3 regions of the Enterobacter sp. JH25 genome follow, and region 1 is predicted to be linked to each of the others. Evidence: riboswitches for the same ligand, from Rfam matches in the RefSeq annotation. Region 1 holds a riboswitch; each other region holds the start of a gene.
The links. A riboswitch is a leader RNA that binds a small molecule or an ion and turns the genes downstream of it on or off. The one in region 1 is predicted to bind thiamine pyrophosphate.

Region 1 (9,632 bases):
TATCGACAACGCAACGATGCAGCTGATCAAAGATCCGTCTCAGTTTGACGTGTTGCTGTGCTCCAACCTGTTCGGCGATATTCTCTCGGATGAATGCGCCATGATCACTGGCTCCATGGGCATGCTGCCCTCCGCCAGCCTGAACGAAGAAGGCTTTGGCCTGTACGAACCGGCGGGGGGCTCCGCGCCGGATATCGCAGGCAAAAACATCGCCAACCCGATTGCGCAGATCCTCTCCCTGGCTCTGCTGCTGCGCTACAGCCTGGATGCAGGCGATGCAGCAACCGCAATTGAAAACGCCATTAACCGGGCGTTAGAAGAAGGCGTCCGTACCGGTGATTTAGCACGCGGCACGGCGGCAGTCAGTACCGATGAAATGGGCGACATCATTGCCCGCTATGTCGCTGAAGGGGTGTAATCATGGCTAAGACGTTATATGAGAAGTTGTTTGATGCGCACGTTGTTTACGAGACGCCAGACGAAACCCCACTGTTGTACATCGACCGTCATCTGGTACACGAAGTGACGTCTCCTCAGGCATTTGACGGCCTGCGTGCGCACAAGCGCCCGGTGCGTCAGCCGGGTAAAACCTTTGCCACGATGGATCACAACGTTTCCACCCAGACCAAAGACATTAATGCATCTGGCGAGATGGCGCGTATCCAGATGCAGGAGCTGATTAAGAACTGTAACGAGTTTGGCGTGGAGCTGTACGATCTGAACCACCCCTATCAGGGCATCGTCCACGTAATGGGGCCTGAACAGGGTATTACCCTGCCGGGCATGACCATTGTCTGCGGCGACTCCCACACCGCGACGCACGGCGCATTTGGCGCCCTGGCGTTCGGGATTGGCACCTCTGAAGTGGAACACGTTCTGGCGACGCAGACCCTGAAGCAGGGCCGCGCCAAAACCATGAAGATTGAAGTGAAGGGGAAAGCCGCGCCGGGTATCACCGCGAAAGATATCGTGCTGGCGATTATCGGCAAAACCGGCAGCGCAGGCGGTACCGGTCACGTCGTTGAGTTCTGCGGCGACGCTATTCAGGCGCTGAGCATGGAAGGTCGTATGACCCTGTGCAACATGGCCATTGAGATGGGTGCCAAAGCAGGCCTGGTGGCCCCAGACGACACCACCTTCAACTATGTGAAGGGGCGTCTTCATGCGCCGAAAGGACAGGATTTTGACGACGCGGTAGCGTACTGGAAAACCCTGAAAACGGACGAGGGGGCAATTTTTGATACCGTTGTGACGTTGCAGGCGGAAGAGATCGCCCCGCAAGTCACCTGGGGCACCAACCCGGGCCAGGTCATTTCCGTCAACGACAGCATTCCTGACCCGGCTTCCTTCGCCGATCCGGTCGAGCGCGCGAGTGCGGAAAAGGCGCTGGCCTATATGGGGCTGAAACCCGGCGTACCGCTGACCGACGTGAGCATTGATAAAGTGTTCATCGGCTCCTGCACTAACTCCCGTATCGAAGATTTACGCGCTGCGGCAGAAATTGCAAAAGGCCGCAAAGTGGCACCGGGCGTGCAGGCGCTGGTTGTGCCGGGCTCCGGTCCGGTGAAAGCCCAGGCGGAAGCGGAAGGTCTGGATAAGATCTTTATCGAAGCAGGCTTCGAGTGGCGCCTGCCCGGCTGCTCCATGTGTCTGGCGATGAACAACGACCGCCTGAATCCGGGCGAGCGCTGTGCCTCCACCAGCAACCGTAACTTTGAAGGCCGTCAGGGCCGCGGTGGGCGCACCCACCTGGTCAGCCCGGCAATGGCCGCCGCTGCGGCAGTCACCGGTCATTTCGCCGATATTCGCAGCCTGAAATAAGGAGACAATCATGGCAGAGAAATTTACCCAACATACGGGCCGTGTTGTCCCGCTGGACGCCGCTAACGTCGATACTGACGCGATCATTCCTAAACAGTTTTTGCAGAAAGTGACGCGCACGGGTTTTGGGGCGCATCTGTTCAACGACTGGCGCTTCCTCGACGATAAAGGCGAAGTGCCGAACCCGGAGTTCGTCCTGAACTTTCCGCAATACAAAGGCGCCTCCATTCTGCTGGCGCGGGAAAACTTTGGCTGCGGATCGTCGCGTGAACACGCGCCATGGGCATTGACCGACTACGGTTTTAAAGTGGTTATCGCCCCAAGCTTCGCGGATATCTTCTACGGCAACAGCTTCAACAACCAGCTGCTGCCGGTGACGCTGAGTGACGAACAGGTCGATGAACTGTTTGCGCTGGTGCAGGCAAATCCGGGGATGTCGTTTGAAGTGGATCTGGAAGCAGAAGTGGTGAAAGCCGGTGACAAGACCTACAGCTTTAGCATTGATGCGTTCCGTCGCCACTGCATGCTGAACGGTCTGGATAGCATTGGCCTGACGCTGCAGCACGAAGAGGCTATCTCCACCTACGAGAAAAAACAACCTGCGTTTATGGGCTAAAGGCAATGGCCCGCAGGGCGCGGGCCATTGATAAGGGTGCGTTGAGGCGTAACCACTCTGGAGAGGCGGGGAAAAAACCCGCCAATACCGCTAACGTTTTGCTTCGTAAGCCAACACTGCCGCCAGCTCTGTTTTCTCCTGTCTGAAGTGCAGCTCACACAGCGAGTCACGCACCATCCAGGTGAAGATCAACAACGTCGTACAGATCAGAAACAAACCTAACAGCAGAGTACGTTTTGGCATTCCAGCCTCCTTATTGCTTTTCGGCAATGAAGAGACTAACCTCGCAATGTTGGTTGTGAAGTTGGTCTCCCCATCAGTTTTTTTGATGTGGGACTCTCCACTGTTTGCCTCTTGCGAAAGCCTGAGGCAAACAGCCTCAAGCACCCGTCACGCACTTTATGCGCCTTCTCTGCTCCTGTCAGAAAATCGTTTCATTTCGTGAAGCCGCCTTCCAGAATCAAACGTCTTTAACCCGGCACGTTAACACAAGCGTGATGACCGAAATCGCTGCGATCACCCAGTACACGGATGCATGTCCATAGCTTTGCGACAGCGCCCCCTGAATCACCCCTGCCAGAATCACGCCGGTAGAGATACTGTTAGTAAACAGCGTGGTCGCGGAGCCTGCTCGCCCCGGCATTAAATCCTGGAACCAGAGCATGCCGATCCCGGCAACGATTCCGATAAATACCGCGTTAAATAGCTGTAACGCCAGCAAAGCTTCACGCGAATGGAAAAGGATTAACCCCGCGTAGAACACCACCCCAGCCGCCACGGCGACGACCATCATCCGACGCTTTCCGAAACGTTTTACGTAGTAACCCGCCAGAATCATCGCCGGGATCTCCAGCCCGGCAGCGGTGCCCATCAGGATCCCCGCGAGCTTGTCGGGCAGTCCCAGATCGCTGCTGATCCACAGCGGCATATCGATAATGTACATGGTGTTGCAGGTCCACATCAGCGTGGAGGCGATAAACAACATGCGGACGTTTTTATCCTGCCAGCCGCTTACCTGGGTGATGGGCTTGTCCGTCACCTGCTCTACGCGCGCCACCGATGGCAGCACAAAGGCTATCAGCGCCAGGCTGATGGCAAAAATTCCCGCGGCGATGGTGAACATGACGGTGAAACCGTAGTTCAGCGCCAGCATGAACGCCAGCGGGGGGCCGATGACCCATGCGAGAGAGAGCTGCGCACGCATCACCGAGCTGAACATCACCACTTCCCGCGCCGAGTTGTCGGCGTACTCCCGGGCCAGGGCGAAGAGCTGCGGCATGGCGGTGTTCGCCAGAGAGGCCAACAGCACGCCACAGGTGATAAGCGTCAGGTAGTGACGATTAAAGGCAAACAGCAACGCGTTGCCCACGGCCATGGCGCAACAAAAGAGGATCAGCTTGCGGCGATCGCCCTGGCTGTCGGATCGTTTCGCCAGCCACAGGCTGACGAGGATCCCGGCAATGGCGTTGACGGTGTAGAACAGGCCTACCCAAAATGGCTGCGCCCCAACCTCACGACTGAGAAACAGGCTCAGCGTCGGCGCCTGTAGCGCACCGGCCACGCCCATCATGAAGGCCACCAGCATAAAAGCGGCGTACACGCCGTTCAGGCGTCGCCCCATCGTCATCAACCAGAGCATGCGCAAGTCCTTATGAAAGCGAATCGAAATTGGGTGAAATAGTAAACGAAAAAAGCCAGCAAAAACATTTTGCTGGCGGGTGATTAGCACCAATACTCAGTCACACATGATCGAGGCGAGTTAGCGAGAAGAGGTCGGTTTCGTAACGTCCCACTGCATCAGATCTTCCAGTATTCTCAGCCGCTGCTCTGCGCACTGGCGGGCCAGCCAGGACACTCCCTTTGTCGCTGAAAAATAGTGCTGATAAAACTGACGTGCGGTAGACCTCTTCATAATTTACCTCCTCGCTTCATCGATAAGGATTATTGGCTTAATATAGGGATTAATAAATTGCTGATTTTTTGTCAGGAGTTCCTCTTTTATGCCTTCTGGTCGTCTGCAACAACAATTTATCCGCCTCTGGCAGTGCTGCGAGGGGCAATCGCAGGAGACCACGCTGAACGAGCTGGCTGAGCTCCTCAACTGCTCCCGGCGTCATATGCGTACCCTCCTTAACACCATGCAGCAGCAGGGCTGGCTAAACTGGGAGGCCGAAGCCGGACGCGGTAAGCGCTCGCGCCTGACTTTCCTCTATACCGGCCTGGCGTTGCAGCAACAGCGGGCGGAGGATCTGCTGGAGCAAGACCGCATCGATCAGCTGGTCCAGCTGGTGGGCGACAAAGCCGCCGTGCGCCAGATGCTGGTCTCGCATCTGGGACGCAGCTTTCGTCAGGGACGCCACATTCTGCGAGTGCTTTACTATCGCCCAATGAAAAATCTGTTGCCCGGTACGGCGTTACGTCGCTCTGAAACCCACATGGCCCGGCAGATTTTTAGCGGCCTGACGCGGATAAATGAGGAAAACGGGGAACTGGAAGCGGATATTGCCCATCACTGGCAACAGGTGTCTCCGTTGCACTGGCGCTTCTTTTTACGTCCCGGCATTCATTTCCACCATGGACGCGAGCTGGAGATGCGCGACGTTATCGACTCCTTAGAACGCGCCCGCACGCTGCCGCTCTACTCGCATATCGCGCGGATCCACTCCCCAACGGCATGGACGCTGGATATTGAGCTATCGCAGCCGGACAAATGGCTTCCGTGGCTTCTGGGCTACGTGCCCTCGATGATCCTGCCTGCCGAGTGGCGATCCCTGAACAATTTTTCCAGCCAGCCGATTGGTACGGGCCCCTACTCCGTTTCACGGAACAACAGTAATCAGCTGAAGATCCGCGCCTTTGATGATTACTTTGGCTATAGGGCGCTGATCGACGAAGTCAACGTCTGGGTACTGCCGGATCTCAACGAAGAGCTGAGCGCAGGCCTGACGCTGGAAGGGCCAACAGCCGGTGAAAAGGCGTTCGAAAGCCGCCTGGAGGAGGGCTGCTACTACCTGCTCTTCGATAGCCGCAGCCATCGCGGGGCGAATCACGACGTACGCAGGTGGATCAGCCATGTTCTGGCGCCCGCTAACCTGATTTATCACGCAGAGGAGCAATACCAGACCTGGTGGTTCCCGGCCTATGGCCTGCTTCCGCGCTGGCACCATGCGCAGCCAGTACGCAGTGAAAAACCTGCCGGACTGGAGACCATCACCCTCAGCTACTATCGCGATCACATTGAACACCGGTTTATCGCAAGGATCATGAGTAAGCTGCTGGCAGCCGAGGGCGTGACGCTGGCGATACAGGAAGTGGACTATGATGAATGGCACCGTGGAGATGTTATCAGCGATATCTGGCTCAACAGTGCGAACTTCACGCTGCCGCTTGATTTTTCGCTCTTCTCTCACCTGTATGAAGTGCCCCTGATTCAGCACTGTATCAATCGGGACTGGCAGCGAGACGCCGCACGGTGGCGGGCAGGAGAAATGGATCTGGCCGCCTGGTGTCAGGAGCTGCTGGCCGGGCAGACGATCGTACCGCTGATTCACCACTGGCTGCTGATCCAGGGTCAGCGCAGCATGCGCGGCCTGCGAATGAATACCCTGGGCTGGTTTGATTTTAAATCCGCGTGGTTTGCGCCGCCGGAGCCATAACGCTTTCGTAATATTCACCAAATCATTACAATAGCGCCGTTCTCAACGGGGTGCTGCATCACTGATGTGCGCTGAGATAATACCCGTCGAACCTGATCCGGATAACGCCGGCGAAGGGATTTGAGGCTGTCTCTCAAAATCCTTTGCCACTCAACCCTGAGGTGCAAAGTGTTAAAAAACGTTCTTCCTCTGCTGGCGCTGTTTGCGCTGCCTGTTTTTGCTAAGCCTGTCCTGACGGTCTACACCTACGACTCCTTCTCCGCCGACTGGGGCCCCGGCCCGGCGGTGAAAAAAGCCTTTGAAGCCGACTGCAACTGCGAGCTGAAATTCGTGGCACTGGAAGATGGTGTCTCTCTGCTTAACCGGCTGCGTATGGAAGGCAAAAACAGCAAAGCCGACGTGGTGCTCGGGCTGGATAACAACCTGCTGCAAGCCGCCACTCAAACCAGACTGTTCGCCAAAAGCGGCGTGGCGGCAGATGCCGTCAACGTGCCGGGCGGCTGGAAAAACGACACCTTCGTTCCCTTTGATTACGGTTACTTTGCGTTTGTCTACGATAAAAACAAGCTGAAGAATCCGCCCAAAAGCCTGAAAGAGCTGGTCGAAAGCGATCAGAAGTGGCGCGTGATTTATGAAGATCCGCGCACCAGCACGCCGGGTCTGGGGCTGCTGTTGTGGATGCAGAAAGTCTATGGCGACAAAACGCCTGAGGCGTGGCAGAAACTGGCTGCGAAAACCGTTACCGTCACCAAAGGCTGGAGCGAAGCCTACGGCCTGTTCCTGAAAGGCGAAAGCGACCTTGTGCTGAGCTACACGACTTCTCCGGCCTACCACATTATCGCCGAGAAGAAAGACAACTACGCTGCCGCGAACTTTGCTGAAGGGCATTATTTGCAGGTGGAAGTGGCCGCCCGCACCGCCGCGAGCAAACAGCCGGAGCTCGCCGAGAAATTCCTGAAGTTTATGGTTTCACCGGCATTCCAGAATGCTATTCCGACAGGAAACTGGATGTACCCGGTCACTGATGTTGCGCTGCCGGCAGGTTTTGAGCAGCTGAACAAACCGCAAACCTCCCTGGAATTTACGCCGCAGCAGGTTGCCACCCAGCGCGCCGCATGGATAAGTGAATGGCAACGCGCCGTCAGCCGCTGATCCCCGGCTGGTTAGTTCCCGGGCTGCTCGCCGCTATACTGATGGTGGTCGTCAGCCTGGGTGCATTCCTTGCGCTGTGGTTTAACGCGCCAGAGAGCGATCTGCTTGCCCTCTGGCACGACAGCTATCTCTGGCACGTCATCCGTTTCTCCTTCTGGCAGGCGTTTCTTTCCGCGCTGCTGTCGACGCTCCCGGCCATTTTCCTCGCGCGCGCCCTCTATCGCAGACGTTTCCCCGGCAGGCTTGCCCTGCTGCGGCTGTGCGCGATGACGCTGATCCTGCCCGTGCTGGTGGCGGTGTTCGGCATTCTGAGCGTCTATGGTCGGCAGGGATGGCTGGCATTCCTTTTCAACCTGCTTGGTCTGGAATGGACCTTCTCGCCATACGGCCTGAAAGGCATTCTGCTGGCGCATATTTTTTTCAATATGCCGATGGCCACGCGCCTCTTTTTACAGGCGCTGGAAAACATTCCCGGTGAGCAGCGTCAGATTGCCGCCCAGCTTGGCATGCGCGGCTGGTCGTTCTTCCGCTTTGTCGAATGGCCGTGGCTGCGACGCCAGATTGCCCCGGTTGCCGCGCTAATCTTTATGCTCTGCTTCGCCAGCTTCGCGACCGTACTTTCTCTCGGCGGCGGGCCGCAGGCCACCACCATTGAGCTGGCGATCTATCAGGCTTTAAGTTACGACTACGATCCGGGCCGCGCCGCGCTGCTGGCGATCGTGCAGATGGTATGCTGTCTGGCACTGGTGTTACTCAGCCAGAGGCTAAGCAAAACGATCCCCGCAGGAAGCAATAACATGACAGGCTGGCGCGATCCGCAGGACAGCCTGTATAGCCGCGTCGCGGATTTTATGCTGATCGCACTGGCACTCCTGCTTTTGCTGCCCCCGCTGCTGGCCGTTATCGTTGATGGACTGAATCGCAATGTGTTGTCGGTACTGCAACAACCTGTCCTGTGGCAAGCGACGTGGACCTCCTTGCGCATTGCGCTGGCAGCCGGGCTACTGTGCGTGATTCTGACCATGATGCTGCTCTGGAGCAGCCGCGAGCTGTACGCGCGTCATGCCCGTAAAGCCGGACACGCGCTGGAACTGACGGGTATGCTGATCCTGGCGATGCCGGGCATTGTGCTGGCGACCGGATTCTTTTTACTGTTCAACAGCACCATCGGCCTGCCGGAAAGCGCCGACGGCATCGTCATTTTTACCAACGCACTGATGGCCATCCCTTACGCGCTCAAGGTACTGGAAAACCCGATGCGCGACGTCAACAGCCGCTACAGCTTGCTGTGTCAGTCGCTGGGCATGCAGGGCTGGCAGCGCCTGAAGGTGGTAGAATTGCGCGCACTGAAACGTCCGCTCGCCCAGGCGCTGGCGTTTGCCTGCGTGCTGTCGATTGGCGATTTTGGCGTAGTGGCGCTCTTCGGCAACGAGGATTTCCGCACGCTGCCGTTCTGGCTTTATCAGCAAATTGGCTCTTACCGTAGCCAGGACGGCGCCGTCACGGCGCTGCTCCTGTTGCTGCTGTGCTTTGCGTTATTTACCGTTATCGAAAAACTTCCGGGGCGTGATGTTAAAACTGACTGATGTAACCTGGCTTTATGAGCACCTGCCAATGCGTTTTACCCTCTCCGTTCGTCAGGGAGAGCGAATCGCAGTGCTTGGCCCCAGCGGGGCCGGAAAAAGTACCCTGCTCAATCTGATCGCCGGTTTTCTGCAACCTGCCAGCGGGTCGATCGTCATTGATAACGGCGAGTTTACCTACGCTCCGCCGGCTAAGCGCCCGGTGTCGATGCTGTTTCAGGAAAACAATCTGTTCAATCATCTTACGGTCTGGCAGAACATCGCGCTGGGTATGGATCCGGGGTTAAAGCTCAGTGCTGCGCAGCGTCAGACGCTGGAGGCGATCGCCGAACAAATGGGCCTGTCTGCGTTTATCAACAGACTACCGGGGGAGCTTTCCGGCGGCCAGCGCCAGCGCGTGGCGCTGGCACGCTGTCTGGTGCGCGAGCAGCCGCTGCTGCTGCTCGACGAACCCTTTTCGGCGCTCGACCCGGCTCTGCGTCAGGAAATGCTCTCGCTGGTTGAGGAGGTGTGCGAGCGCGAACAACTGACGATGCTGATGGTTTCGCACAGCATTGAAGATGCCGCACGCATCGCGCCGCGATCGGTGGTGATCGCGGAGGGCCGTATTTTGTGGGATGGAGAAACAGAAGAACTTCTGAGTGGTAACGCAGGGGCATCTTCATTGTTGGGTATTCGTGCGGTCTGATGCCCTCACCCTAACCCTCTCCCACGGGGAGAGGGAAAACACCTTAACGGCTCACCACCTTCAACAGGATCTCGCCGTACACCGGCATCAGCGGGTGGCGGATCAGCGCCACCAGC
Region 2 (9,632 bases), 2.2 Mb from region 1:
CTTTTATTCGGCCCTGTTGAGAACTACACACCGCAAATAACCTCTTTGCTGGGGCTGGGATGTTTCTTTTTGAACATTATGTGGATGAATTCATCGATTTTTTACCGCTCCATTGCGCTAACGCTACATAATCGGGTCTGGCGTAAGCAGCTCAAAATCGAGGCAAGGCCAATGTCACACCTCAAACGTTGACCACAATAGTCAATTGAGCGGCAGTAGTATGCACTGTAAGCGCTACGGGGTTCTTTAGTCGATTTCAAAGCCCTTACGCGGGCTTATTTTTTGCCTTTCATCCTGTTCTTACCCGCTTTTTCCCTCTCTGGGATACACTCTTTCTATAGCTAAAAAAGGGAGCAACCCGGATGGCAACCTATCCAGACAGTTTATTAATTCTTAACGGCAAGAGTGCAGGCAACGATCTGCTGCGCCAGGCGATTACCGAATTGCGTGAAGACGGAGCATGCATACACGTGCGGGTAACGTTTGAAAAAGGCGATGCGGCGCGCTACATCGACGAGGGCATCAGCTTAGGTGTTCAGACCATCATTTCCGGCGGCGGCGACGGAACGATCAACGAGATCGCCGGTGCGCTCATTGACCTCAACGCCGCAGCTCGCCCGGCGATGGGGATTTTACCGCTCGGTACCGCCAACGATTTTGCCACCAGCGCCGGTATTCCGGAGGATGTAGGCAAAGCGCTACAGCTGGCCATTCTCGGTAAGGCTACCGCCGTCGATATTGCTCAGGTGAATGAAAGAACCTGCTTTATCAATATGGCGACCGGCGGGTTCGGCACGCGCATTACCAGCGAAACGCCGGAAAAACTGAAGGCCGCGCTGGGCGGCGTTTCGTATCTCATCCATGGTCTGATGCGTATGGACACGCTCAGGCCCGACAGCTGTGAGATCCAAGGTGAAAACTTCCACTGGCAGGGCGACGCGCTGGTGATTGGTATCGGCAACGGGCGGCAGGCGGGGGGCGGTCAGCAGCTTTGCCCGGAAGCATTGATCAACGACGGTCAATTACAGCTGCGTATTTTTACCGGCGACGGGCTGCTGCCTGCGCTGTTTACGACGCTGACGCAGCCAGAGGAGAGCCCCAATATCATCGACGGCACATCCGCGTGGTTTGAGGTGATCGCCCCACACGGCATGACCTTTAACCTCGACGGAGAGCCGCTCAGCGGCGAGCGATTCCGCATTGAGGTGTTGCCCGGGGCGTTGCAGTGCCGGTTGCCGCCGGACTGTCAGCTTTTGCGCTGATGTGTTGCCGGGTGGCGGCCCTCTTCCCGTATGCACTGAACAGTCCCCTCTCCCCGTTGGGGAGAGGGTTAGGGTGAGGGGAAAAGACTTAAGCGATCGTGACCTTACTGTCCAGATAGACGTCCTGAACCGCATTAATCAGCTTCACACCGTCGGCCATGGACTTTTTAAACGCCTTACGACCAAGGATCAGCCCCATGCCGCCAGCGCGTTTGTTAATCACCGCCGTGCGCACCGCGTCGGTCAGATCGGTTTCACCGCCTGCCGCACCGCCGGAGTTAATCAGCCCGGCGCGGCCCATATAGCAGTTCGCCAGCTGGTAGCGCACCAGATCGATCGGGTTGTCGCTGGTCAGCTTGCTGTAGACGCGGTCGTCGGTATAGCCAAAGTTCACCGCTTTATAGCCGCCGTTATTCTCGGCCATTTTCTGCTTCACGATGTCCGCGCCGATGGTCGCCGCAAGGTGGTTTGCCTGACCGGTCAGATCCGCAGACACGTGGTAATCCACACCGTCTTTTTTGAACGAGCCGTTACGCAGATAGGCCCATAGCACGGTTACCATGCCCAGCTCGTGGGCGCGCTCGAACGCCGCGGAGATCTCTTCTATCTGACGACGCGACTGTTCAGAGCCGAAATAGATGGTTGCCCCGACCGCCACCGCACCCATATTGAACGCCTGCTCGACGCTGGCGTAGAGCGTCTGGTCGTATTCGGTTGGGTAGCTCAGGGTTTCGTTGTGGTTCAGCTTAACGAGGAACGGAATGCGGTGGGCATAGCGACGCGACACGGAGGCCAGCACGCCGTAGGTGGAGGCCACGCAGTTACAGCCCGCCTCAATCGCCAGCTCGACGATATTTTTCGGATCAAAATAGAGCGGGTTCGCGGCAAACGATGCCCCCGCAGAGTGTTCAACGCCCTGGTCAACGGGCAGAATAGAGAGGTACCCGGTTCCGCCCAGGCGGCCGGTATTATAAAGCGTCTGCATGTTTCGCAGTACGGCAGGAGGACGGTTATTGTCGACCATGACGCGGTCTACGTAATCATGGCCAGGCAGATAAAGCTGGTCGGCTGGAATGGTCATACAACGATGCTGTAAAAGGCTGTCGGCGTCTTTGCCAAGCAGCTGCGCAATATCAGTCATAGTGATGCTCCCGTATGTCCGACATGATGTCGGAGCGTGTGATCCAAGCCCACGTTTTTGCAGGCAGACTAAGCCTGGTACCGACTTAACCTATTTTCCACCATTTGCAACTTTTTTAAGCACAATCTGCTGGCTCGTTTCATGTACAACATTTTTGTTACACTGATCAAACAATCGCCTTAAAGGTATTTAAAAGGTATTATCACATGGTATGTTACATGCGTACCTCTGACATGCAGGATTAAAAAATGAAAACGAAAGTCCAACTGTCATTCATGATGTTTGTTGAATGGTTTATCTGGGGCGCGTGGTTTGTGCCGCTGTGGCTGTGGCTGAGCAAGAGCGGGTTTACCGCCGGGGAAATTGGCTGGTCCTATGCCTGTACCGCTATTGCCGCGATCCTCTCTCCTATCCTGGTCGGCTCGCTGACCGACCGTTTCTTCGCCGCCCAGAAAGTGCTGGCCGTGCTGATGTTCGCTGGCGCGATTCTGATGTATTTCGCAGCACAGCAAACCCAGTTCAGCACCTTCTTCCCGCTGTTACTGGCCTACTCCCTGACCTATATGCCGACCATCGCGCTGACGAACAGCATCGCTTTTGCGAACGTCGATGACGTGGAGGCTGATTTCCCGCGCATCCGCGTGATGGGCACCATCGGCTGGATTGCCTCCGGCCTGGCGTGCGGCTTCCTGCCGCAGATGATGGGCTATAGCGACATCTCTGACACCAATATCCCGCTGCTGATGACCGCTGCCAGCTCCCTTCTGCTCGGCGTCTTCGCACTTTTCCTGCCGAATACCCCGCCGAAGAGCACCGGCAAGCTGGATATCAAAGTGATGCTGGGGCTGGATGCGCTGATCCTGCTGCGCGATAAAAACTTCCTGGTGTTCTTCTTCTGCTCATTCCTGTTCGCCATGCCGCTGGCTTTCTACTACATCTTTGCCAACGGCTATCTCACCGAAGTGGGGATGAAAAACGCCACCGGCTGGATGACCCTCGGCCAGTTCTCTGAAATCTTCTTCATGCTCGCTCTGCCGTTCTTTACCAAACGCTTTGGTATTAAGAAGGTCTTGCTGCTGGGCCTGATCACCGCCGCCATTCGCTACGGCTTCTTTGTTTACGGCGGCGCCGAACAATACTTCACCTACGCCCTGTTGTTCCTCGGCATTCTGCTGCACGGCGTAAGCTATGACTTCTATTACGTCACCGCGTACATCTACGTGGATAAAAAAGCGCCCGTGCATATGCGCAACGCAGCGCAGGGCTTGATCACGCTGTGCTGTCAGGGCTTTGGTAGCCTGCTGGGTTACCGTCTCGGCGGCGTGATGATGGAAAAAATGTTCGCCTATAAAGAGCCGGTGAATGGGCTGACCTTCAACTGGGCCGGAATGTGGACGTTTGGTGCAATCATGATTGTAGTGATTGCCGTGCTGTTTATGCTGTTTTTCCGCGAATCGGATAAAGAGATCACCGCAATTGAGGTGGTTGATGGCGATACCGCGCTGACACGAGGGGAAGTTAAATGAAACAAGACCGTATTCTCGGTGCTCTTTACGGGCAGGCGTTAGGGGATGCGATGGGGATGCCGTCTGAACTGTGGCCGCGCAAGCGGGTGAAAGCGCACTTCGGCTGGATTGACCGTTTCTTACCCGGCCCGGCTGAGAATAATGCTGCCTGCTACTTTAATCAGGCCGAATTTACGGATGATACGTCGATGGCGCTGTGCCTGGCCGACGCGATTATCGAATGCGACGGGGAAATTAATCCTGACGTTATCGGTAAGCATATTCTGGACTGGGCGCTGGATTTTGACGCGTTCAATAAGAATGTGCTCGGCCCAACCTCCAAAATTGCCCTGAACGCCATCCGTGACGGCAAGCCGGTGAGCGAGCTGGAAAATAACGGCGTCACCAACGGGGCGGCGATGCGCGCCTCCCCGCTGGGATGCCTGCTACCGGCCACGCGTCTGGCACATTTTGTTGAACAGGTTGCGTTAGCCTCCAGCCCGACCCATAAATCGGATCTCGCCATCGCCGGTGCGGTGGTGATCGCGTGGGCGGTTTCACGCGCTATCGACGGCGAGCGCTGGCAGAACATCGCCGATGCCCTGCCGGGTATTGCCCGTGCGGCACAGGAGGCGAACACCACCACCTTCAGCGCATCGCTTTCCGCTCGTATTGAGCTGGCCCTGAAAACCGTGCGCGAAGCCAACGGTACGGAGACCGCCAGCGAGCAGATCTATCAGCTTATTGGCGCGGGCACGAGCACACTGGAGTCCGTTCCGGCGGCGATTGCGATGGTCGAACTCGCGGGCACCGATCCGAACCGCTGCGCGGTGTTATGCGCTAACCTGGGCGGTGATACGGACACTATCGGCGCGATGGCAACGGCCATCTGTGGCGCGCTGCACGGTGTACAGGCCATTGATCCGGCGCTTAAAAGCGAACTTGATGCCGTAAACCAGCTTGATTTCGGACGCTACTGCGAAAAACTGCTGCACTTCCGGGAGCAAAGGGAGGGCGTATGAGTGCTTTTGCCCGCCGTCTCGAAACCCTTCACGCTACGCGCCCCGTAACGGTGCTCGGCGCGGCGGTCATCGACGTGATTGCCGACGCCTACGCCCTGCCCTGGCGCGGGTGTGATATCGAGCTTAAGCAACAGGGAGTGAATATTGGCGGCTGCGCGCTGAATATCGCCATCGCCCTCAAGCGGCTCGGCATTGCAGCGCAAAACGCGCTTCCCGTTGGCCACGGCGTGTGGGCCGATATTATCCGTAATGCCATGGCGAAGCAGGATCTGCACAGCGCCGTGGAAGCGGAAACGGGCGATAACGGCTGGTGCCTGGCGCTGGTGGAGCCTGATGGTGAACGGACCTTCATGTCGTTTAGCGGTGTGGAGAATCAGTGGCAGCAACGCTGGCTGGATGGGTTGAGCGTGCCGGAGAAAAGCCTGATCTATTTGTCCGGCTACCAGCTGGCGTCGCCCAGCGGCGAGCTGCTGACGGCCTGGGTGGAACGTCTTCAGGATGTGACGCTCTTTATCGATTTCGGTCCGCGCATCGCGGATATTCCCGACCCGCTGATGGCGCGGATTATGGCCCGTAAACCGGTTGTCTCGCTCAATCGGCAGGAGGCGGAACTTGCCGCCGAATGGCTTGGCGTGAACGTGGAACAGCTCGGCACTCAGTGGCAGCAACGGTTTGGCGCTGCGCTAATCGTACGCCATGATAAAGACGGGGCGGTCTGGTACAACGCTGACGCTTCCGGACACGTTCCGGCGTTTCCTGCTACCGTCGTCGATACCATCGGTGCCGGTGACAGCCATGCGGGAGGTACCCTTGCCGGGCTGGCTGCGGGATGGTCACTGCCAGAGTCGGTGCAGCTTGGCAATGCCGTGGCCGCCTGGGTAGTCAGCCATCGCGGTGGAGACTGCGCCCCCACGCGCGAGGCCCTACTCCTCGCACACAAAGACGTATAGGTCGCTGCGGCAGTAGCTGATGCTGTACTCAATTGGCCGCTGCTGTTGATCGAGCGCGACTTGCTTGATCACCAGCACCGGTATCTTATCGTCCATCTTGATATGCGCCTGAAACTCGCTGTCCGGCATCCGGGCGCTGACGCGGGAACGGGTGCGCTGCGGAAAGATATTCTGGCTGCGGAAGTAATCATAAAGCGAGACGCCAATGTCGTCCGGGTTGGGAATTAATCCTACCGGTACCCAGGACTCCTCTATCGATACCGCATCGTCATCCACGTAACGGATGCGCTTAAGCAAAAACACATCGCTTTCCGGCGCAAGGGAAAGATGGCGGGCGATCTCTTCCGGGCACTTCACGATGCGTTTATTGACCCACAGGGTGTTGGGCGTTTTGCCACGCAGCACCACCTGCTGAGAAAAGCCGCGCGCCTCTTTCAGCGAATATTCAAAGATATTGTTGATTTGCGTCCCGTATCCACGCGCGCGGGTAACGACGCCAGCCTCTTCCAGCGCCTGCATGGCTTTACGCACCGTAATACGCGACACTCCGGCCAGCTGGCTCAGATCGCGCTCGCCGGGCAAAATATTACCGTGCGCGAGCACACCGCTGCGCACCGCGTTCTTGACCGTTTCGGCAAATTTCAGATACAGCGGCGTGTTGTCCGGTGCGGCAATTCGTTCCTTGAGTTGAGCAATTAACCGGGTATGCGCTTGTTCCATCTCTGTTTTTCTCTGGCATGAGTTTCATGCCAGTATACGGCTTACCACCATGCATGAAAATGGTGAACCGGACCAATACCGTGACCCACTTCCAGAGAATCGGCTTTTGCCAGCGCGCCCGAGAGCCAGACCTTCGCCTCCTGCACCGTATCCGCCCATGCGGCGTGACGAGGACGCAGCGCCGCCAGCGCCGCCGAGAGCGTACAGCCCGTGCCGTGGGTGTTTTTGGTCTGGACACGTGGCGCGGTGAAACGTTGCGTGCCATCGTGGGTGAAAAGCCAGTCCGGGCTTTCTGCATCATCAAGATGGCCGCCTTTCATCAGCACCGCGCGACACCCCATCGCCAGCAGCGCATTCCCCTGCTCTTTCATCTCACGTTCGTTTTGCGCGTGTGGCGCATCCAGCAGCGCGGCGGCTTCAGGCAGGTTTGGCGTGATCAGCGCAACCTGCGGCAGCAGCTTTTTACGCAGGGTGTCGACAGCCGAGGCGGAGAGCAGCGGATCGCCGCTTTTGGCCAGCATCACGGTATCAAGCACCACGTTTTTTATCTGGTAGTGTTTGAGACGTTCAGCGACCGCTTCAACAATGTCCGCCTCTGCCAGCATGCCGATCTTGGTGGTGTCGATACGTACGTCGCTGAATACCGAATCCAGCTGCGCGGCGACAAAATCCGGGTCAATGCGATACACCGACTGTACGCCGCGCGTGTTTTGCGCAACCAGCGCGGTGATAACCGAGCACCCGTATGCGCCGAGCGCAGAGAAAGTTTTCAGGTCTGCCTGGATCCCCGCTCCGCCGCTGGGATCGGTACCCGCAATAGTCAGGGCATTAATGCGCGTCATACCTGTTCCTCCAGCGCGTAAAGCGCGTCCAGAAACGCGGAGACAAAGCTGCCGGGCCCCCGGCTTTGAGTCAGGGCAACTGACCCTGCGCGCTTCATAAAGCCGCAGGCTGCCGCCGCGTTATCAAGCCTGTCGCCAGGCAGCGAGCAGCAGGCGGCGACGACCGCCGAGAGCGCACAGCCAGTTCCTACCACGCGGGTCATCAGCGGGTCGCCGCCCGCGACCGTACGGGTTCGCTGGCCGTCGGTGATGTGATCCACTTCCCCTGTGACGACTACAACGGCGTGGGTCTGGCGGGCAAGCACCTGCGCAGCGGTCAACGCGCTCGCTGCCGTATCGGTGGAATCGACCCCACGTCCGCCCGCACTCATTCCGGCAAGGGCGAGGATTTCGGAGGCGTTGCCACGAATGGCCGCAGGTTTAAGGGATAATATTTGCTGGCAAAAACGGGTGCGGAACGCCAGCGCGCCAACCGCGACGGGGTCCAGAACCCAGGGTGTGCCCGCGGCTACCGCGCTCTCAATAGCCCGACGCATCGACTGGGCGCGCGGCGCGGTGAGCGTGCCAACGTTGACGAGCAGGGCATCGGCAAGCGCGGCAAACTGTTCCGCTTCCTCGGCTTCGATCACCATTGCCGGGGAAGCACCGAGCGCGAGCAGAACGTTGGCGGTGAAGGTCTGCACGACATCGTTGGTCATACAGTGCGTGAGCGGGGAACGGGTTCGGAATTGATGTAAAACGTGTGAGTCGAGCAGGTCAGGCTGCATGGTTTCGCTCCTGCCGTGCGGAAAGAAGCGATGACCGGGTAGGCATCTGACTTCCCTACGCTGGCATTATCCAGATCAGGTAATACGGGTATTTCTCAGCCTTCAACGAAGAAGGGCACCCCGAGTCAAATAAAACAAAATCAAAATCTTGCGATTAATGCTCCTCATTAATCCCTGGTCAGGATAGTAATGCCAGCGGGAAGACTTGTAAACGGCGAAAGCGGCCCTTTAGAGCCGTGAGTGACAGGATGAGTGACAGTTTGTGTGACACAAGTATCCATCCCTTTCTTAGACTCAAGCCGTCTCGAGTATAAGAATATGCAGGTACACTGAGGATCGCAGGAAGTGCAGCCCCGGTATTACTGACTAATGCTATTTGCCACTATTACGGAATACCGGTTTAAGGTACAAAAAAGCCGGGATGCACGTAAAATGACCAGACACATTTTGGGAAGGAGTCTTCAATGGATATCGCGCTGCTCGACAGGGGCTGGAACAGAACATGGTCAGATACAATGGTGAATCTGGAAGCCCGTAAACTCGTCGAAACAGCAAACCGGCTGTCAGCATTCTATTTGCAAAATGGTCTTACACGTATCAAGTTTGTCGAAGAGATAAGGCAGGTCGTAGAGAAAGAATTTGAAACTGCACGACGGGCCAAAACCGATGAAGAATGCATTGCATGCATCAAAAATCTGCGTGCCGAAAGAGATAATCTACAAGAACAAGAACGCCTGTTAAGAACCAGAGCCGCGCAACTTTATGCAAAGGTCGAGTTTGTCAGGGAAAATAACAAGATAGTCGGGTATGTGATTTCGGCTGTGAATGTGGTGCTTTCAGGGATGGTTTTCTACGGCGGAATGATCATGATCTCGACGATGACCCCTATTGGAGTCCTCGCTGGTGCACTCTTAGTTGCAGATGGCGCTAACGGTATAACTAAAGAAGTGAATAAATTTTTATCTGAAGGACAATCTAACTCTGAAGGTGTGGTCGCTGACAAAGTGATTAATATTGCTCAGTTTATGGGGTTTAAGGCTGAATCTGGTCTGGCTTTTTATAACACTCTAACACTAAGCGCAAACATCTACAGCATTGTTGGATTAGCGCGAAAAGCAGGTGCCTGGCGATTGTTCCGTTGGCTTCCCCACGATTACTACCGTCAAGTCAACACAATGAGCCGCCCCAAGTTAACTATGAAAATAGTAGGCTACGGTATCAAGGCTAAGGTTATTTTTGACCTGCTTTCCACCGAATCACCGAATCATTAGCCCCTGTATTTTCTCCAGAACCGCCAGGATTTGTAAGAAAGGACTGGCGGTTGAACAAAAACAGCAATCAGCATTGCTATGAATAAACCGATCCCGGTTGATATGACGTATTCTATTTCATTTGAAATAATTACCCAGATAAACATTGCTGT
Region 3 (9,632 bases), 470 kb from region 1:
AGCAGTCAACCCGCCAGCTGTCGGACAGACCGATAAGCGCGCCCAGCCCAATTTTATCGATACCGGCGCGCCCCAGCCTGTCCGGCGTTTCCAGCCGGAAGATGAAATCCTGCTTCTTCCCTTTCAGGTGATGCCGGGCATAGGTCGCCTCGTGGTAGGTTTCCTGATAGACCATGACGCCGTCCAGCCCAAGGGTTTTCAGTTCCGCATATTCCTCTTGCGACAGAGGCTGCACTTCCATTTGCAATGAGGCAAATTCGCGGCGGATGGCCGGAAGATGCTGGCGAAAATAGTCCATCCCCACTTTGCCCTGATGTTCACCCGTCACCAGTAAGAGATGTTCAAAACCCATCTCACGAATAGCCGCACACTCGCGGGCGATCTCATGCTCATCCAGCGTTTTACGCTTAATGCGGTTGCTCATTGAGAAGCCACAGTAGGTGCAGTCGTTGGCGCACAGATTAGAGAGATAAAGCGGCACGTAAAAGCTCACCGTGTTGCCAAAGCGCTGGCGGGTAAGGCGTTGCGCGCGCTGCGCCATCGGTTCAAGGTATGCGCTGGCTGCCGGAGAAAGCAGGGCCATCAAATCCTCGCGGGTCACATGCCGGGCTGTTAATGCCCGCTCTACGTCCGCAGAGGTTTTACTGTTGATGCGTAAGGCAATATCGTCCCAGTTAAGCTGACGCCAGCGATCGGTAAAGGTAGCCATCAGAGTGCCTCCAGAAAACCGGTCAGCGGGCTGGTGGCCTGCGCCTGAAAGCTGCGCGAGCCGGGGCCGGACTGTCGTGCCAGCAGACCGGACTCCACGGCAAGGCGGAACGCACGCGCCATCATCACCGGGTCGTCGGCCACCGCAATCGCGGTATTGACCAGCACCGCATCGGCCCCCATCTCCAGCGCCTGCGCGGCATGACTGGGTACGCCGATGCCCGCATCCACCACCACGGGCACGGTCGCCTGCTCGATGATGATCTCCAGCATCGCGCGGGTCTCCAGTCCCTGGTTGGAGCCAATGGGCGCCCCTAACGGCATCACGGCCGCGCAGCCGGCCTCTTCCAGACGCTTACACAGCACGGGATCGGCACCACAGTAGGGTAGAACGGTGAATCCCTGCTGCACCAGCGTCTCTGCCGCTTTCAGGGTTTCGATCGGATCGGGCAACAGCCAGCGGGCGTCCGGATGAATTTCCAGCTTCAGCCAGCAGGTGCCGAGCGCTTCCCGGGCCAGATGCGCAGCGAAAATTGCTTCCTCGGCCGTTTTCGCACCGGAGGTATTGGGTAAGAGCGTCACGCCTGCCTCCAGTAACGGCGCAAGTATGGCATCGTTGTGCTGACGCAGATCCACGCGCTTCATCGCCAGCGTCACCAGCTGGCTGCCGCTTTCACGAATAGCATCCACCATTAGCTGCGGGGAGGCGAATTTTCCGGTTCCGGTAAACAGATGTGAATCAAAGACTTTGTCGGCAATACGTAACATCTCAGCCCCCTGCGATAACCTGAAACAGCAGGATCTGGTCGCCTTCATTGACCTGCTGATGTTCCCACCGCTCGCGCGGCAGGATTTGTTGATTGAGCGCCAGCGCCGTTCCCGGCTTCAGCTGGCGCAGCGTGTCGAGCAGGGCGGCAACGGTGAGATCGTCGTCGCACGTCATCGGCTCATCGTTAAACAGAATGCGCATCGCGGCCTCCGCATACCGGGCAGCGGTTGGCGCGGTTTAACGCCAGATGGCGCCAGCCGCTGGAACGGGCGTCGAACAGCCGGAGCGTGTTGTGCTCTGTTTCCATGCCGCTGAGCAACTTGATGGCTTCCAGCGCCTGAAGGGTACCCATCACGCCCACTACCGGCCCAAGAATGCCAGCCGTGCGGCAGTTACGCTCCGGTTCAGCCTCGTCCGGCCACAGGCAGCGGTAGCAGCCCTGCGCCCACGGCGGCGTAAGCACCATTATCTGCCCGCCGAAACCGACCGCGCTGGCGGTGATCAGCGGCGTGTTCTGTGCAACACAGGCCGCATTAATGGCCTGACGCGTCGCCATATTGTCCGTGCAGTCCAGCACCACGTCGGCAAGGGCAACTTCGCGTTGCAGATCTTCTCCGCTCAGCCGCGTCTGGAGCGCCACCAGTTCAATATCGGGGTTAAGCTGGTTCAGCCGCTTGCGCGTAACCTGTGCTTTAGGCTGGTTAACATCTTCTGTCGTGAAGAGGATTTGCCGTTGCAGGTTGCTGAGGTGTACCTCATCGTCATCGGCCAGTACCAGCGTTCCCACTCCCGCGCCGGCCAGATACAGCGCGGCGGGCGCGCCCAAGCCACCCAAACCGACAATCAGTACCCGGCTGGCGAGCAGCTTTTGCTGCCCGTCAATGGCGATATCCTCCAGCAGGATCTGGCGGCTGTAGCGCATAAAATCACGATCTTTCATCGCCTGCTCCTGCCAGTTGTAAAAGCCGTGCGGTGGCGGCCTGCCAGTCTGCGGCCTGGGTGATAGCGCTGACGACGGCGATACTGCCGACGCCGGTTTCCAGCACGGCGGGCGCACGTTCAAGGCTGATCCCGCCGATGGCGACGGTGGGGTAATCGGCAAGGCGCTTAACGTGGGCTGCCAGCTGAGCCAAACCCTGTGGGGCAGACGGCATCTGTTTGGTTTGCGTCGGGAAAACGTGGCCGAGGGCGATGTAGGAGGGGCGGGCCGCCAGCGCCACGTCGATCTCCATATCATCGTGGGTGGAAACGCCCAGCCGCAGACCGGCGTCACGGATTGCGTTGAGATCGGTCGTTTCCAGATCTTCCTGTCCCAGATGCACGCCGTACGCCTGGTGTTTAACCGCCAGCCGCCAGTAGTCGTTGATAAACAGGCGGGCGTGGTAGCGACGTCCCAGCGCGATAGCGGCGGCCACGTCGGCCTCCACCTCTTCGTCGCGTTTATCCTTGATGCGCAGCTGGAGGGTGCGAACGCCTGCCTCCAGCAAGCGCTCTATCCACGCCACGCTGTCCACCACCGGGTAAAGCCCTAAGCGGAAGGGGACAGGTGGGAAATCGGGCTGGTACATTACGCCTCCTCCTTTTTGAGGTAGATTTCGCCGCCTTTGGCGCGGAAGGTTTCGGACATGTCTGCCATGCCGACTTCAATGGTCTGCGCGGCGGCGTAGTCGCGCACCTCCTGGCTGATTTTCATCGAGCAGAACTTCGGCCCACACATGGAGCAGAAGTGCGCGACTTTGCCCGATTCCTGCGGCAGGGTTTCGTCGTGGTAGGCGCGGGCGGTGAACGGATCCAGCGCCAGGTTGAACTGGTCTTCCCAGCGGAATTCAAAGCGCGCTTTGGACATGGCGTTGTCGCGAATTTGCGCGCCCGGATGGCCTTTCGCCAGATCCGCCGCGTGGGCGGCAATCTTGTAGGTGATCAGCCCCTGCTTCACGTCCTCTTTGTTTGGCAGCCCGAGGTGCTCTTTCGGCGTCACGTAGCAGAGCATGGCGCAGCCGAACCAGCCGATCATCGCCGCGCCGATCCCGGAAGTGAAGTGGTCATAGCCCGGCGCAATATCGGTGGTCAACGGCCCCAGGGTGTAGAACGGTGCTTCGTGGCAGTGCTCCAGCTCCTCGGTCATGTTGCGGCGGATCATCTGCATCGGTACATGGCCCGGGCCTTCAATCATCACCTGCACATCGTACTCCCAGGCGATTTTGGTCAGCTCGCCCAGCGTGTGCAGCTCGGCAAACTGCGCCTCGTCGTTCGCGTCACGGATGGAGCCAGGACGCAGGCCGTCGCCCAGCGACAGAGAAACGTCATAAGCGGCGCAGATCTCGCAGATTTCGCGGAAGTGCTCGTAGAGGAAGTTTTCCTGATGATGGGAAAGGCACCATTTCGCCATAATCGAACCGCCGCGTGAGACGATACCGGTCAGACGTTTCGCCGTCATCGGCACGTAGCGCAGCAGCACGCCCGCGTGAATGGTGAAGTAGTCCACGCCCTGTTCCGCCTGCTCCAGCAGCGTGTCGCGGAACGCTTCCCAGGTGAGGTTTTCGGCGATACCGTTTACCTTCTCCAGCGCCTGATAAATCGGGACGGTGCCAATCGGCACCGGGCTGTTACGCAGGATCCATTCGCGGGTTTCGTGAATGTAACGGCCGGTGGAGAGGTCCATCACCGTGTCCGCGCCCCAGCGCGTTGACCAGACCAGCTTTTCCACCTCTTCTTCGATGGAAGAGGTGACGGCAGAGTTGCCGATGTTGGCGTTGACCTTCACCAGGAAGTTGCGGCCGATAATCATCGGCTCGGATTCCGGGTGGTTGATGTTGGCGGGAATAATCGCGCGCCCGGCGGCTACTTCATCACGCACGAATTCCGGCGTGATGTTCTCCGGCAGGCGAGCGCCAAACCCTTCACCCGGATGCTGGTGGCGCAGCACTTCGCTGCGAATGCGCTCGCGGCCCATGTTTTCGCGGATGGCGATGAACTCCATCTCCGGCGTGACGATACCCTGTCGCGCGTAGTGCAACTGGGTTACGCATTTGCCCGCTTTAGCGCGTTTTGGCGTCAGCAGGCCAGTAAAGCGCAGCTCATCCAGACCGTCGTCGGCCAGGCGCGCGTTGGTGTACGCCGAGCTGCGCACGCTCAGTTCTTCGCAGTCGTTACGGGCATCAATCCACGGCTGGCGAAGCTTTGCCAGACCCTGCTGCACGTTGATAGCAACATCAGGATCGCCGTACGGGCCGGAGGTGTCATACACCGGCACGGCTTCGTTGTCTTCAAACTGCGGGTGCTCTTTGCTGCCGCCGATATGCGTCGGGCTGAGCTGGATTTCGCGCATCGGCACGCGGATATCGGCCTGTGAACCGGTGATGTAGATGCGCGTTGAGTTCGGGAAAGCGGTGCCTTCCAGGGTGTCGATGAAGCGTTGTGCGTGTTCGCGCTGTTCGCGGCGGGTCAGTTTTGTTGTAGACATAGCTCATTCCAGATGTGAAGGACATGGCTTGTCAGACGACGGATGAAGCAAGAGAAGATCGCCCGAAGGCGATACAACAGCAGTGTGACTCTTGTTCCCTTCGCAGGTATTAACCTGATCAGGTTCCGCGGATCCCGAATTAACGGTCTCAGCCCGTGCTTTCACACTGGGCACTCCGACAAGAAAAATCCCCCTCCGCAGAGGGGCGAATGGTTGTAAATTACTCGTTAACGATTAAGAACTCAAGCAGGGCGCGCAACGTTATCGCTGGAGCTGATAGTCAGGTTGTTGTCCAGCACGAGGGCGATGAGCTTGTCTTCCAGCGTGAATCGCTCTTCCAGTGCTTCGCCAAGGTCGGAAAGCGCCTGCTGAAACTCAAGATAGTTATCGTGATCGATAGCGTTCTCCAGCGTGGAATCGTAGTAGTCCATGATCTGCTGGGTGTTGGCTTCAAGCAACGGACAGAGTTTACTGGCCGCTAAATACGGCGTTGTCCCTTCCATTTCGCGGATAATGCGTTCATAAAGGTTGAAATGGCCGTCGGAGAGGTAGTCGACCAGGCTCTGACAAAAGTCGTCCAGCGCTTTTTCATTGAGTCGCATAAAGGATTCTTTGCCAGGCTTAAGACCAACCAGATTGTAATACGCCACAAGGAGATGCTTGCGCACATGTAGCCAGCGATCCACCAGGGTGTTACTTCCTCCAACGCGCTCAGTCAGGCTTTCCAGCTGGTTTAACATGGTCGACTCCATAAGGTTTAAAATGGGATCTGCTTATCCAAAATGTAACCACAATGCTAACAACATGTCAGTGAAGCGAAGGTAGTGCAATAGATATGGATCGTATTATTGAAAAATCAGATCTGGGTTGGTGGATCGTCAGCCACGAACAAAAATTATGGCTACCCTCAGGAGAGTTGCCCTACGGTGCCGCGGAAACGTTCGATCTGGTGGGCCAGTCCGCGCTGAAGATCGGCGAGTGGCAGGGCGATCCCGTGTGGTTGATCCAACAGGCGCGCCGTCAGGATATGGGATCCGTACGTCAGGTGCTGGATCTGGACGTCGGCCTGTTCCAGCTGGCGGGGCGCGGCGTACAGCTGGCGGAGTTTTACCGCTCGCACAAATACTGCGGTTACTGCGGCCACACCATGCACCCGAGCAAAACCGAATGGGCGCTGCTCTGCGGCCACTGCCGTGAACGTTACTACCCGCAAATCGCACCGTGCATCATTGTCGCCATCCGCCGTGATGATTCCATCCTGCTGGCGCAGCATACCCGCCATCGCAACGGCATTCACACCGTCCTCGCCGGGTTCGTGGAAGTCGGCGAAACGCTGGAACAGGCGGTGGCGCGCGAGGTGATGGAGGAGAGCGGCATTAAGGTGAAAAACCTGCGCTATGTGACGTCGCAGCCGTGGCCGTTCCCGATGTCCCTGATGACCGCGTTTATGGCGGAATACGACAGCGGCGAGATTGTTATCGATCAGAAAGAGCTGCTGGAGGCGAACTGGTATCGCTACGACGATTTACCGCTGCTGCCCCCGCCGGGAACGGTGGCGCGTCGCCTGATAGAAGATACCGTGGCAATGTGTCGGGCCGAGTATGAGTAGTGTTACACTGACGGACTGACGCAATAAGGAACTGCAAAATGACCGAACTGAAGAACGATCGTTATCTGCGTGCGCTGCTGCGCCAGCCCGTTGATGTCACCCCGGTGTGGATGATGCGCCAGGCGGGACGCTATCTGCCTGAGTACAAAGCCACGCGTGCGCAGGCGGGCGATTTTATGTCGCTGTGCAAAAACGCCGAGCTGGCCTGTGAGGTGACGCTCCAGCCGCTGCGCCGCTTCCCGCTCGATGCCGCCATTCTTTTTTCGGACATTCTTACCATTCCGGACGCGATGGGCCTTGGGCTCTATTTCGAAACCGGCGAGGGGCCGCGTTTTACCTCACCGATCAAAAACAAAGCCGACGTTGATAAGCTGCCGATCCCCGATCCGGAAGGCGAGCTGGGCTATGTGATGAACGCCGTGCGCACCATCCGCCGCGAGCTCAAAGGCGACGTGCCGCTGATTGGCTTCTCCGGTAGTCCGTGGACGCTGGCAACCTACATGGTGGAAGGTGGCAGCAGCAAAGCCTTTACCGTCATCAAAAAGATGATGTACGCAGAGCCGCAGGCCCTGCATGCCCTGCTCGACAAGCTGGCGAAGAGCGTCACGCTCTATCTCAACGCGCAGATTAAAGCGGGCGCGCAGTCGGTGATGATTTTCGACACCTGGGGCGGCGTGCTGACCGGGCGTGATTATCAGCAGTTCTCCCTGTACTACATGCACAAAATTGTCGATGGTCTGCTGCGTGAAAACGAAGGCCGTCGCGTGCCGGTAACGCTGTTTACGAAAGGCGGCGGTCAGTGGCTTGAAGCGATGGCGGCCACCGGCTGTGATGCGCTGGGCCTCGACTGGACCACTGATATTGCCGATGCGCGTCGTCGCGTGGGGGATAAAGTGGCGCTCCAGGGCAACATGGACCCTTCCATGCTCTATGCGCAGCCTGCCCGTATCGAAGAAGAAGTGTCGACTATACTGTCTGGTTTCGGCCAGGGCGAAGGCCACGTCTTCAACCTCGGTCACGGTATTCATCAGGATGTACCGCCAGAACACGCTGGCGTATTTGTGGAGGCGGTGCATCGGCTTTCTGCCCAGTATCACAAGTAAGGAGTGGTTATGGATCTCGCGTCGCTACGCGCTCAGCAAATCGAACTGGCTTCATCGGTGATCCGCGAGGATCGTCTGGATACGGACCCTCCGCGATACATTGGCGGGGCGGATGTCGGGTTTGAGCAAGGCGGTGAAGTAACGCGAGCGGCGATGGTGGTGCTGAAATACCCGTCGCTGGAGCTGGTGGAGTACAAGGTGGCGCGTATCGCCACCACCATGCCCTATATCCCCGGCTTTCTCTCCTTCCGCGAATATCCCGCGCTGCTGGCCGCGTGGGAGCAACTCTCGCAAAAACCCGATCTGCTGTTTGTGGATGGGCACGGCATCTCCCATCCGCGTCGCCTGGGCGTTGCCAGCCACTTTGGTCTGCTGGTAGACGTGCCGACCATCGGCGTGGCGAAAAAACGCCTGTGCGGCGCGTTTGAGCCGCTCTCTGCCGAACCGGGCGCGCTGGCGCCGCTTATCCATAAAGGCGAGCAGCTGGCGTGGGTCTGGCGCAGTAAAGCGCGCTGCAATCCGCTGTTTATCGCAACCGGGCATCGGGTCAGCATGGACAGCGCCCTGGCGTGGGTGCAACGCTGTATGAAGGGCTACCGCTTACCTGAGCCTACCCGCTGGGCTGACGCCGTTGCCTCTTCACGTCCGGCATTCATTCGTTGGCAGGAAATTCAGCCGTGATTCAGGTAAACTGCGGCTAATTTTCGATTCGAGACATCATCATGTTACAAAACCCGATTCATCTGCGCCTTGAGAAGCTGGAAAGCTGGCAGCACGTGACGTTTATGGCTTGCCTGTGCGAGCGCATGTACCCCAACTATGCCGCGTTCTGTAAGCAAACGGAGTTTGGCGAAGGCCAGATTTATCGACGTATCCTGGATTTGATCTGGGAGACGCTGACGGTCAAAGACGCAAAGGTAAACTTCGACTCTCAGCTTGAAAAGCTGGAAGAGGCAATTCCTGCGGCGGACGATTACGACCTGTATGGCGTCTACCCGGCTATCGATGCCTGTGTGGCGTTGAGCGAGCTGATCCACTCCCGTCTGAGCGGTGAAACCCTGGAGCACGCCATTGAAGTCAGTAAGGCATCCATCACCACCGTCGCGATGCTGGAAATGACCCAGGAAGGCCGTGAAATGACCGACGAAGAGCTGCGTGCTAACCCGGCGGTTGAACAGGAATGGGATATTCAGTGGGAAATTTTCCGTCTGCTGGCGGAGTGTGAAGAACGTGATATTGAGCTGATCAAAGGGCTTCGCGCGGACCTGCGCGAGGCCGGCGAGAGCAATATTGGTATAATTTTTAACCAATGAGACAACAAAACGTGATTTAACGCCTGTTTTGTCACTCCTCGACTCTTCCCTTTCGCCCCCCGTCTGGTCTACATTTGGGGGGCGAAAAAAAGTGGCTATCGGTGCGTGTATGCAGGAGAGTGCTTTTTTGGCATTTTCGTCGCACTCGATGCTTAGCAAGCGATAAACACATTGAAAGGATAACTTATGAACAAGACTCAACTGATTGATGTAATTGCGGACAAGGCTGATCTGTCTAAAGTGCAGGCTAAAGCTGCTCTGGAATCTACCCTGGCTGCTATTACTGAGTCTCTGAAAGAAGGCGATGCTGTACAACTGGTTGGTTTCGGTACCTTCAAAGTGAACCACCGCGCTGAGCGTACTGGCCGCAACCCGCAGACCGGTAAAGAAATCAAAATCGCCGCAGCTAACGTGCCGGCATTTGTTTCTGGTAAAGCACTGAAAGACGCAGTTAAGTAAGACGCGTGGCAGTGAACAGTTTTAACGAAGGGGCGGCAACGCCCCTTTTGTCATTCTGGCGTGGACCGCTCGCGCTGGCAGGCGTACTGTTGCTGTCTGCCTGTAGTCATGATTCCTCACTCCCCCCGTTTACCGCCAGCGGCTACGCTGACAACCAGGGTGCGGTCAGGATCTGGCGCAAAGATTCCAGCGATGAAGTGCATATGCT

Region 2: another riboswitch for thiamine pyrophosphate. It lies ahead of thiM (hydroxyethylthiazole kinase); the one in region 1 lies ahead of thiB (thiamine ABC transporter substrate binding subunit).
Region 3: another riboswitch for thiamine pyrophosphate. It lies ahead of thiC (phosphomethylpyrimidine synthase ThiC); the one in region 1 lies ahead of thiB (thiamine ABC transporter substrate binding subunit).

Annotation. Positions count from the first base shown of each region.
Region 1 is NZ_CP091319.1:727,013-736,644, reverse strand. Features, by position in the region: gene leuB (3-isopropylmalate dehydrogenase) at 1-418, shown strand, start outside; gene leuC (3-isopropylmalate dehydratase large subunit) at 421-1,821, shown strand; gene leuD (3-isopropylmalate dehydratase small subunit) at 1,832-2,437, shown strand; gene L2Y28_RS03520 (Hok/Gef family protein) at 2,528-2,680, opposite strand; gene L2Y28_RS03515 (sugar efflux transporter) at 2,898-4,076, opposite strand; gene sgrT (glucose uptake inhibitor SgrT) at 4,197-4,349, opposite strand; gene sgrR (HTH-type transcriptional regulator SgrR) at 4,438-6,093, shown strand; TPP riboswitch at 6,130-6,230, shown strand; gene thiB (thiamine ABC transporter substrate binding subunit) at 6,262-7,245, shown strand; gene thiP (thiamine/thiamine pyrophosphate ABC transporter permease ThiP) at 7,221-8,831, shown strand; gene thiQ (thiamine ABC transporter ATP-binding protein ThiQ) at 8,815-9,516, shown strand; gene L2Y28_RS03485 (DedA family protein) at 9,560-9,632, opposite strand, start outside.
Region 2 is NZ_CP091319.1:2,953,386-2,963,017, forward strand. Features, by position in the region: gene L2Y28_RS14150 (hypothetical protein) at 1-192, shown strand, start outside; gene yegS (lipid kinase YegS) at 363-1,262, shown strand; gene fbaB (class I fructose-bisphosphate aldolase) at 1,351-2,403, opposite strand; gene L2Y28_RS14165 (nucleoside permease) at 2,652-3,929, shown strand; gene L2Y28_RS14170 (ADP-ribosylglycohydrolase family protein) at 3,926-4,930, shown strand; gene L2Y28_RS14175 (PfkB family carbohydrate kinase) at 4,927-5,880, shown strand; gene L2Y28_RS14180 (GntR family transcriptional regulator) at 5,854-6,600, opposite strand; gene thiD (bifunctional hydroxymethylpyrimidine kinase/phosphomethylpyrimidine kinase) at 6,642-7,442, opposite strand; gene thiM (hydroxyethylthiazole kinase) at 7,439-8,209, opposite strand; TPP riboswitch at 8,245-8,342, opposite strand; gene L2Y28_RS14195 (DUF4225 domain-containing protein) at 8,674-9,480, shown strand; gene L2Y28_RS14200 (hypothetical protein) at 9,477-9,632, opposite strand, start outside.
Region 3 is NZ_CP091319.1:254,025-263,656, forward strand. Features, by position in the region: gene thiH (2-iminoacetate synthase ThiH) at 1-709, opposite strand, end outside; gene thiG (thiazole synthase) at 709-1,476, opposite strand; gene thiS (sulfur carrier protein ThiS) at 1,478-1,678, opposite strand; gene thiF (thiazole biosynthesis adenylyltransferase ThiF) at 1,662-2,417, opposite strand; gene thiE (thiamine phosphate synthase) at 2,404-3,045, opposite strand; gene thiC (phosphomethylpyrimidine synthase ThiC) at 3,045-4,940, opposite strand; TPP riboswitch at 5,019-5,128, opposite strand; gene L2Y28_RS01275 (Rsd/AlgQ family anti-sigma factor) at 5,183-5,680, opposite strand; gene nudC (NAD(+) diphosphatase) at 5,776-6,549, shown strand; gene hemE (uroporphyrinogen decarboxylase) at 6,588-7,652, shown strand; gene nfi (deoxyribonuclease V) at 7,662-8,333, shown strand; gene L2Y28_RS01295 (YjaG family protein) at 8,375-8,965, shown strand; gene hupA (nucleoid-associated protein HU-alpha) at 9,152-9,424, shown strand; gene L2Y28_RS01305 (DUF1481 domain-containing protein) at 9,436-9,632, shown strand, end outside.